3 regions of the Streptomyces sp. WI03-4A genome follow, and region 1 is predicted to be linked to each of the others. Evidence: riboswitches for the same ligand, from Rfam matches in the RefSeq annotation. Region 1 holds a riboswitch; each other region holds the start of a gene.
What was found. Region 1 has a riboswitch for cyclic di-AMP ahead of PV343_RS32405 (C40 family peptidase). Riboswitches for the same ligand answer to the same signal wherever they lie in the genome.
Positions count from the first base shown of each region.

Region 2: another riboswitch for cyclic di-AMP. It lies ahead of PV343_RS05910 (M23 family metallopeptidase); the one in region 1 lies ahead of PV343_RS32405 (C40 family peptidase).
Region 3: another riboswitch for cyclic di-AMP. It lies ahead of PV343_RS02205 (C40 family peptidase); the one in region 1 lies ahead of PV343_RS32405 (C40 family peptidase).

Region 1 is NZ_JARAUO010000043.1:6,654-9,919, forward strand. It holds gene pcrA (DNA helicase PcrA) at 1-681, opposite strand, end outside; cyclic di-AMP (ydaO/yuaA leader) riboswitch at 966-1,135, shown strand; gene PV343_RS32405 (C40 family peptidase) at 1,143-2,225, shown strand; gene PV343_RS32410 (hypothetical protein) at 2,412-2,765, opposite strand; gene PV343_RS32415 (C40 family peptidase) at 3,182-3,266, shown strand, end outside.
Region 2 is NZ_JARAUO010000003.1:232,671-235,936, forward strand. It holds gene PV343_RS05905 (GntR family transcriptional regulator) at 85-780, opposite strand; gene PV343_RS05910 (M23 family metallopeptidase) at 996-1,751, opposite strand; cyclic di-AMP (ydaO/yuaA leader) riboswitch at 1,765-1,927, opposite strand; gene PV343_RS05915 (M16 family metallopeptidase) at 2,169-3,266, opposite strand, start outside.
Region 3 is NZ_JARAUO010000001.1:469,896-473,161, forward strand. It holds gene PV343_RS02195 (ATP-dependent Clp protease proteolytic subunit) at 1-432, shown strand, start outside; gene PV343_RS02200 (hypothetical protein) at 440-748, shown strand; cyclic di-AMP (ydaO/yuaA leader) riboswitch at 1,182-1,312, shown strand; gene PV343_RS02205 (C40 family peptidase) at 1,315-1,788, shown strand; gene PV343_RS02210 (ATP-binding protein) at 1,946-2,404, opposite strand; gene PV343_RS02215 (helix-turn-helix domain-containing protein) at 2,617-3,266, shown strand, end outside.

The DNA of each region.
Region 1 (3,266 bases):
GGTGGCCTGGGCGGCGAAGTCCTCCTCGTCGATCAGCTCGTTCTTGAGGTTGCTGACCTTGGCGCTGAAGGACTTGGGCGGGAACCGCTTGGGGTCGAGGTCGAGGTCCCGGCAGACCAGGGCCATCAGGCGCTTGCTGTCGGCGGCGTCGTAGATCGAGAAGGACGAGGTGAAGCCGAGCCTCTTCGACTCGCGCCGCAGGATCCGCACGCACGCGCTGTGGAAGGTCATGACCCACATCGCGTTCGCGCGCGGGCCGACGAGCTGCTCCACGCGCTCCTTCATCTCGCCCGCGGCCTTGTTGGTGAAGGTGATCGCGAGGATCTGGCCGGGGTGCACGTGCCGCTCGGCGAGCAGGTGGGCGATGCGGTGGGTGAGCACCCGGGTCTTGCCCGAGCCCGCGCCGGCGACGATGAGCAGCGGTGAGCCGGCGTGGACGACGGCCGCGCGCTGGTTCTCGTTCAGCCCGTCGAGGAGCGCGGCCGCGTCGAGCGCGGGGCGGGGGGCGCCGTCGCGGTAGTGGGCGTCACGGTCCGGCGGCACGTCGAACTTCCCGCCGAACAGATCGTCCGGAACGGGCTCCGGCGCGTGATCGTCCTCGGGCGGCGGCGGGTGCTCCTCCTCGTGCCCACGAGGGGCCTGGAGGTCCGCCAGGAAGCTGTCGTCAAAGAGGCTGCTCATCGCTCTACGAGTCTAGGGCGCCGCACCGACAACCGGTCCCCGCCCCGGAAACCCGGTCCGCGCGGGGGCCGCAACCGGACACGGCGCACCGCGGCCGGCCGCCGCGCCACGGACGCCGACATGGCCCTCACGCTGCGAGAGCGCCTTGTCACACCGGTGTGAAACAGGCGCCAGGTCACGGAAATGTATCGGACATAAGCCACACCAACCTTCACAGGAGTCACACGAGTTGGCTAGGTTGCCGTCAGGCCGCACGCACCCCTTCCGGCGAACGTCGCCGGGCGTCGCGGCCTCCGCCGAGTCCGGTGCGCCTTCGCGCGGCCGGAGCCGGGGACCCACCGATCCCGGGGTGAATCGGCCGACTCCCGCCCGGGACGACGCCGTAGGGCAACCCTTCCGAACCACCCGCCCGAACCCGACAGCTAACCCGGTAGGCGGCACGTTGGAAGGAGTCGCCACCCTTGGCGTCGCACCGCAAGCCGCGACCCGGCGGAAGTGGACCGGGTCTGCGCACCCCCGCTCTCGCCACCGCCGCGCTCACCTCCGTGGCCGTCCTGTCCCAGACGGCCGAGGCGGCCCCCGCCGACGACGGCGGGCCGAGCGTGGAGGAGATCGAGAAGAAGATCGACGAGTTCTACCGGCGGGCCGAGTCGCCGGCCGAGCCGTCCGTGGACACCCCGGAACGGACCGTACGGCAGCGGGGCCGGCTGGACTCCCTGCGCGGGAAGGTGGCGTTCGGCGACGGCCCGCAGGAGCCGGAGCACGACCGGCGTCCGCCGGACTACTTCGACCAGACCCGGCTGATGGACCGGCTGGCGTCGACGGTGAAGAAGCGGCAGGAGACCGCCAGGAGCACCGACGCGGGCGCCGAGGTTCCGGACGCCTCGGCGCACGCCCCCGCGCGCGCCCGAGCCGCCGTCCAGCCGCGGGAGACCGCCACGGCGGCCGTGTCGGCGTACGACCCGAAGACCGCCAAGGCCGCCGTCCAGCGCAAGCTCGCCGCCGCCCGGAAGCTGATGTCCCTGCTGACCGCCCCGGAGGACCCGGCCTCGGCTCCGGCCCCGAGTCCGGCCCTGAGTCCGCCCCCGCCCCCGTCTCCGGTCCCGTCCGCGGCCGGGCGGCACGGGCGGCACGGGCGGCGGGAGGCCGCGGCGCCGTCGTACCAGGCGTCGCCGGGCGTGCGGGCGACCAGGGCCGACCTGGCGATCGCCTTCGCCCGCGGCCAGATCGGCAAGCCGTACGTGAACGGGGCCAGCGGGCCCGGCTCCTACGACTGCGCCGGTCTCACCCGGGCCGCCTGGAAGGCCGCCGGTGTCACCCTGCCGCGCACCGCCCGCGCCCAGGCCGCCGTGGGCACGACGGTCCCGCTCGCCGACGCGCGCCCCGGTGACCTGGTCTTCTTCCACGATGACCTGAGCCATGTGGGTCTGTGCACGGGGGACGGGACGATGATCCACGCGCCGGGGCCCGGCGCGTACGTCCGCGAGGAGTCCCTCCGCCACGACGGCGACTCGGTCGTCCACAGCGTGGTCCGGCCCGCCTGACGCACCACCGCGCGTCCGGGACGTCCCGGACGCGCGGTCGTCCTCCTTTCCAGCCCCCCACGCGCGCGTGGCCTCCTCGTCCGGCCGGCGCGGCTCCCCGGCATCGGGATCACGCCGGGCATCTCAGGTCTGCGGATCAGGGCCCGGCGCTGAGCGTCACGTCCGCGGCGCGGTGGGGAAGGTCCCTCACGTCCACAGCACGGCGATGAAGATGTTCGCCGTGGTCAGCAGGCCGACCAGGCCGAAGACGCGCTTGTCCACCTTCTCCTCGTCGCGCTGCACGTAGACCAGCCCGAGGATGACGATCAGCAGGGCCAGCTTCACGCCGATCTTGATGGTGTCGACGTGGTGGCCGTCGGCCTCGTTGAGCCCGACCAGGGCCACACCGGTGACCAGCATGGTGAAGGCCCCGTGCAGCATCCCGGGGACGAAGCGGGCCGTGCCCCGGCCCATCGCCTTCATCTGGGTGAGGAAACCGCCGAGCAGCGCGGCGATGCCGATGATGTGCAGGCCGACGAGGAGATGGATGAGTACGTCCATGAGCCCGGAGCCTAATGAGGGGCCTCGGACCCGCCGTCACCGGGCCCGGGCGTGACATCGGACGGATCTTGCATATATGCGCCCCATAGCACCACAGCGCTTCCTGGTGTCCCGCATTCCGCGCATCGATCACCACGCTGCGTGAAGGTGTCGACTCCGGCACGGCAACACGGTCACTTACGGTCACGTTTCGATCCACCGACGCCAGTTCCGCACTCCGCGTTACCAAGCTGTCACAGGCGGGCCTAGCGTCCTCCCCCAGGTGACCGGCACCCCACCGCCGCCCGGGCCAGGGGCGGCCGCCGGTCGCCGCGCCGAGAAAGGCCCGGCGGTGGCCCGCTCCCCCTGTGCGGGCCATCGCCGGTCGCCTCGATCGCCCAGACGCAGCAGTCCCACGAAAGGTCGTGACGGTCCAGGTGGCAGCGCACCGCAAGCCCCGACAGCGCTCGCTCGGCGGCAGCACCGCCCGTACGGCCGTCACCCTCGCCCTCGCGGGCGCGG
Region 2 (3,266 bases), on a different contig from region 1:
GGCGGTGAATTCACGGCGTGCCATCGAAAGGGCGACGCCGATACCGCTCACGGAATATCCCCTTCTTTGTATACGGCGCCCGTGTTAATACCGCAGGCTCGGTGTGTTTACGGCATGTTGCGAGTTCCTCACACGCTCCGCGCGGGGGGCGCCCGGGGCGAGCCGCAGCCGGTGGGCGGGCGTCGCGCGCTCGGTGTGCAGGGCCGTGACCGCCCGCGCGCGCTCGCCGTCACCGCGGGCGACGGCGTCCACGATGGCGCCGTGCTCGGCCCAGGTCTCCTCCGGGTGGGGCGACGCCTCGACCACGTACATCCAGGCGATCTTGTGCCGGAGCTGGGTCAGCGTCGCGGTCAGCGCGTGGCTGCCCGCGGCCTGCGCCAGCGTCTCGTGGAACCAGCCGCCGAGCGAGCGCAGGTCCTCGCTGGTTCCCCGCCTGGCCCGCTCCTGGCCGAGCCGGACCAGGCCACGCAGCACCTTCAGATGGGCCTCGGTGCGCCGCTGGGCGGCCCGGGCCGCGCCGAGCGGCTCCAGCAGCAGGCGCATCTCCAGCAGGTCGGCGGCCTCCTGCTCGGTCGGCTCGGCCACGCAGGCACCGGCATGCCTGCGGGTCACCACGAACCCCTCCGCCTCCAGGGTGCGCAGGGCCTCGCGGACGGGGACGCGCGAGACGCCGTAGCGACGGGCGAGGACTTCTTCGGTGAGGCGGCTGCCGCGTTCGTGGACACCGGCCACGATGTCGTCCCGGATCGCCGTGCACACCGAGTGCGCCGGAATACGCATGACCGACCTCCGCCTCGATCCCCGTGACACGCCGACGAGGGACGCGCCTTTCCGTGACTCTATTGCAATGAGCCGGAATTTCCGACGGCAGGCCGGAATCCATGGATATTTTTTGGACAGCGGATGCGGTGGGCGGCGGGAAAACGGCGAAAGCCCCGGCGGGTGAGCCGGGGCTTTCGGAATGCCGTGCGACGGGGCGCCGCGCGCGGGAGGCGTCAGACGTTCACGCCGTGCTTGCGCAGGTAGGCGACCGGGTCGACGTCCGAGCCGTAGTCGGGGGTCGTGCGGGCCTCGAAGTGCAGGTGCGGCCCGGTGACGTTGCCGGTGGCGCCGGACAGGCCGATCTGCTGGCCCGGGACGACCTTCTGGCCCGCGCTGACACCGATGGACGACAGGTGGCCGTACTGGGTGTACATGCCGTCGGCCATCCGGATCACGATCTGGTTGCCGTACGCGCCGCCCCAGCCGGTGGAGACGACCGTGCCGGAGCCGACCGCGTGGACGGACGTGCCGCTGGCCGCGTGGAAGTCGATGCCGGTGTGGGAGCCGGAGGACCACAGCGAGCTGCTGGCCTGGTAGCCCGTGGAGACGTACGAACCGGCGATCGGGACGACGAACGCGTTCAGGCGCTTGCGCTCGGCCTCGCGGGCGGCGCGTGCCTTGGCCGCGCGCTCCTTGGCGGCCCGCTCGGCGGCCGCCTTGGCCGCGGCCTCCTCGGCCGCCTTCTGGTCGGCCGCCTGCTTCTGCGCGGCGGCCTGCTCGTCGATCTGCGCGGCGACGTCGTCGCTCACGGTGATCACCGGGGTGAGACCGGTCTGCTCGACGGGGCTCTCCGCCGCCGACGCCGGGCCGGCCGCGAGGGTACCGATGACACCGGTGGTGGTGAGGGCGGCGATGCCGGCCGCCTGAGCCGTGGTGCGCTTGACCCTGCCGGGCCTGCGGTGCTTCCCGGTGGCGCACATGAACGCCATGAAGTGGCTGGTCCTTTCCTTCCTTCTCGCCTACCGGGTTAGCTGACGGGTTCGGAGCAGGAAGGTCTCCTACGGACCCCCTCGCTCACGCGCGGGCGTCCGATTCACCCCAGGGACTGCGTTGGGTCCCCGGCTCCCCTGGCTCGCGCCGTGGGGGGACTCGGCGATGACTGCCCGGTGCCGCGGACGCGGCGCAGTGCCTGACGGACAGCCCCGAAGACGCTACGGCGGGCGACTTTCGATTCCCAAACGGATCGGGGTTTTTGTAGCGCATCCCACAGGTCAGACGGGCCCCCTCCGCCCCAATCCGGACATCTGGTCCGCGGTTCGGCAGGAGCCGGTGCGGCAAGGGCCCTGACGACCCGTCGGTCGTCAGGGCCCCACGCGCGCGTGGCGCGGCTTCGCCGCCGCTCGCCGCTACTCGGCGGTGACGACGGTGACTTCGCCGATGCCGAGCGCCTCGACGGGCGCCTTGATCTCGGCCGCGTCACCGACGAGCACGGTCACCAGGCGGTCCACCGGGAAGGCGTTGATGACCGCGGCCGTGGCCTCAACGGTGCCGGTGGCGGCGAGCTGCTGATAGAGCGTCGCCTGGAAGTCGTCCGGCAGGTGCTGCTCGACCTGGTCCGCGAGCGTGCTCGCGACGGCCGCCGCCGTCTCGTACTTGAGCGGTGCCACCCCGACGAGGTTCTGCACGGCGACGTCGCGCTCGGCGTCCGTCAGTCCCTCCGCCGCGAGCGTGCGCAGCACCTTCCACAGGTCGTCCAGCGCGGGACCGGTGTTCGGCGTGTCCACGGAGCCGCTGATGGCGAGCATGGCGGCACCGGTGCCCTCCGGCGTGGACCGAAGAACCTGCCCGAAGGACCGCACGCCGTACGTGTAGCCCTTCTCCTCGCGCAGGACGCGGTCCAGGCGGGAGGTGAGGGTGCCGCCGAGGCAGTACGTGCCGAGCACCTGGGCGGCCCACACGCGGTCGTGCCGGTCGGGGCCGATCCGGCCGATCAGGAGCTGCGTCTGGACGGCGCCGGGCCGGTCGACGATGACGACGCGCCCGGTGTCGTCCGCGGTCACCGGCGGCACGGGCCGCGGCTGCCCGGGGGTACCGGTCCAGGCGCCGAGGGTGTCGCCGAGCAGCTCGTCCAGGTCGGTGCCGGTGAGGTCACCGACCACCACCACGGTCGTCGTGGCGGGGCGGACGTGCCGGTCGTAGAAGGCGCGCACGGCCGCCGCGTCGATCTTCTCGACCGTGTCCTCCGTGCCCTGGCGCGGGCGCGACATGCGCGAGGCCGCCGGGAACAGCTGCCGGGAAAGCTCCTTCGCGGCCCGCCGGGAGGGGTTGGCCAGCTCGTGCGGGATCTCGTCCAGGCGGTTGCGGACCAACCGCTCGACCTCGCTCTCGGCGAAGGCGGGCGCGCGCAGCGCGTCGGCGAGCAGGCCGAGGCCCTTGGCCAGGCGGGAGGCCGGGACCTCCAGGCTGATGCGGACGCCGGGGTGGTCGGCGTGCGCGTCCAGCGT
Region 3 (3,266 bases), on a different contig from region 1:
TACCTCAACTGCCCGGGCGGCTCGTTCGGCGCGATGACGGCGGTCTACGACACGCTGCGGTACGTCACCTGCGACGTGCGGACCTACTGCCTGGGCCAGGCCGCGTCGGTCGCCGCCGTGCTGCTCGCGGCCGGGACACCCGGCAAGCGGTTCGCCCTGCCCGGCGCACGGGTCGTCCTGGAGCAGCCCGCACTGCGCGAACCGGTCGAGGGGCAGACCGGCGACCTGCTGATCCAGGCCCGGGAACTGGTCCGGGCACGCGAACTGATGGAGGAGATGCTGGTCCGGCACACCGGTCGCACCGCCGGGCGGGTGCACCAGGACCTGGAGCGGGTCCTGGTGCTCGACGCGCCGGGCGCACGGGCGTACGGCCTGGTGGACGGTGTGGTCCCGGGACGCAGGGACACGCCCGGCACCGGGCACGCGGGGTGAGCCGCCGATGCTGCCACCGGAACTTCCGCCGCTGCCCGCGCTGACCAGGGCCGAGGGCGAGCTGATCGACTGTTACCTCGAGGCCGTGGACCTGCTGGGCCGGATCAACCCGGCCCAGGACGGGGACACCTACCGCGGGCTGCGCGCGGCACAGGCCCTGGTGCGCAAGGCGGTCGAACTGCGCGACGCGCTGACCCTGATGCACCAACGGGGCGAGACGGAGCTGCACGGGGACACGCTGGCACGCGCTTTGCGGGTGCTCGACGGCGAGCGCCGCACTGCGCGCGTCACGCTCCCGCCCGACTGCGTCGGCTGATCCGGACGCATCTCCGGCCCGTACGGGCCCCGTTGTCGACGGGCCGCGCGTGCGCGGCTTGAAACGGCCCGAACGACGTACCCCCGGCCGGCGTATCTCCGGAGCTTTTTTCGGGCCTTCCGACTTGCGCGACAGGGGGGTTCCGGACCCCCTCTCGGGTGCTCCGCCCCAGGTCCGAGGCTACGTGCGGGTTCTGACGGTCGTTCGAACACAGCCCTGTCCACCCGAACGGGTGAGTGGTGAGTAACGCCACAAATTGCCGTTTGCGTTGGGATTTTCCGACTCCTGTGAGTGAAGATCCGTGTCTGACGACAAGCCCCCGCCACCGCGGCGGGGCGGTCCGGGCGGACGCCGAGTCCTGCCGCCGCCCGGATGACCGGTCGACAGGAGTGGATCGGCAGGAGTGGAGGACCCGAGCAAGACGGGTCGCCGGGACGGACGTTCGTCGCAGACGGACGGTCGTGCCGAGCAACCCTTGGGGTGAAGCCGCGACAACGCGGCCGGGCAACTTCGCCAGCCCGAATCCGACAGGTCATCCTTCACAGGCGGCTGACGAAGGGTTGCGCATGACTGCGCTCAATCGTGTCCCGTCGCTCATGGCCCGGGCCGGTACGGCCTCGGCCCTCACGCTTGCCGCCGTGGGCGGCTCGATCGCGGTGCCGGGCCTCGCCACCGACGCCTCCGCCGCGACGCTGGCGACGAAGGCGCTGCAGATCGCCGCGTCCAAGAAGGGCGCCCCGTACGCCTGGGGTGCCACCGGACCGCGGCGGTTCGACTGCTCGGGGCTGACGCTCTACTCGTTCAAGAAGGCCGGCAAGAAGCTGCCCCGTACGGCCGCCCAGCAGTACAACAAGACGCACCACATCTCGGCCAGGAGCCGCAAGGCCGGCGACCTGGTGTTCTTCCACTCGGGGTCCAGCGTCTACCACGTGGGCATCTACGCCGGTAAGAACAAGATCTGGCACGCGCCGAGGACCGGGTCGGTGGTACGGCTGGAGAAGATCTGGACCAGGAGCGTCTGGTACGGCCGGGTCAGCTGACCCTGGCTCAGGGCAGGAGCGGCTCCGCGACGGGGCCGCTCCGAGCACCGTCAGCGCCGTCCCGGCGCCTCCCGCGGCCTGCGGGCGGCCCAGGGCGGCGCTCGGACGTTCAGGCGTCACGGAGGTCCCTGGACGGCCTCTCGGCGGGCTCCCAGGGCTACGGCTCCTGCTGGCCCGCCGTGGTGACCGGTTCGGCCGGGATGCTCCAGGGCAGTTCGATGGACACCGTCTTGCCGCCCTCGCGCGTGGGGCGGATGCGCAGTTTGCCGCCGCACTCCGCGGTGAGCCAGCGGATGATGACCATGCCGCGCCCGTTGTCCTGCTGGACGGCCGCGGGCAGTCTCTTCGGGAAGCGTGGATGGCTGTCCGTGACTCCGATGCGCAGGTGTTCGTCACGGTCCAGCGCGATGTCGACCGTGAAGGTGGGTGACTGGCCGAAGGTGTGCTGTACGGCGTTGGTGGCGAGTTCGGAGACGATGAGCCGCACGGTGTCGGCCACGTCGGTGTCCGACGGCAGGCCCCACTCCGCAAGCGTTTCCACCACGTAGGAACGCGCCGCGGAGACCGAGGCGGGATCGCTCGGCAGAGTGACGGATGCTTCCAGATGGTCTGCCATGGCGAGGTCGTCCCTTTCCCACGGGACCGCAGTCCGACGAGGAGCGGATGGTTCGAGTACGGTCCCGGACTGGTGCTGTTTCGCCAGACTGCCATCACCGGGCCGGTCGGGGGAGCGATCCACCAAGATATGCATATATCTGTCGCTCAAAGCGGTGAACTCTGCGACGCGAGACCGTATATGGGCGGCCCGGAAGGAGTAAGGAGTTGCCCATGCAGAACGGTCCCGCGGTGCGGCGCCGCAAACTGGGCGCCGAACTGCGCACGCTGCGCACCGGGGCGGGGCTCACCAGTGGCGAGGCGGCCCGTCTCGTGGGCTGGCACCAGTCGAAGGTGAGCCGTATCGAGACCGGCGCCAGCGGGGTGAAACCGGCCGATGTGCGGTTACTGCTCGACGCGTACGGGGTGCGGGAAGGACAGCGGCGTGAGCTGCTGCTGATGCTGGCGGGGGCCGAGGAGGCCGGTGGCCGCAGCCGGTGGTGGCACGCCTACCGGGGGATCCTGCCGCCCACCTACCGCGATTTCATCAGTCTGGAGTCACAGGCGAGCGGGATGCGCACCCTGGAGACGACGGTGGTTCCCGGCCTGCTGCAGACGCCCGAATACGCGCGTGCCGTGACCCGCGCGGCCGTCGGCGGCGTGGACGACGAGCGGCTCGACGCACTGGTCGAGGTGCGGCTGGCCAGGCAGGACGTGCTGCGGGCCGATCCGCCGCTGGAGCTGAGCGCCGTACTGGACGAGGCGGTGCTCAGACGTGAGATCGGCGGGCCCGAGGTGATGGCGCGGCAGCTGGAACGGCTGCTCGAGGCCGCTCGGCTGCCCCAAGTACGGCTCCAGGTGCTGCCGTTCGGCGCGGGGGCGCA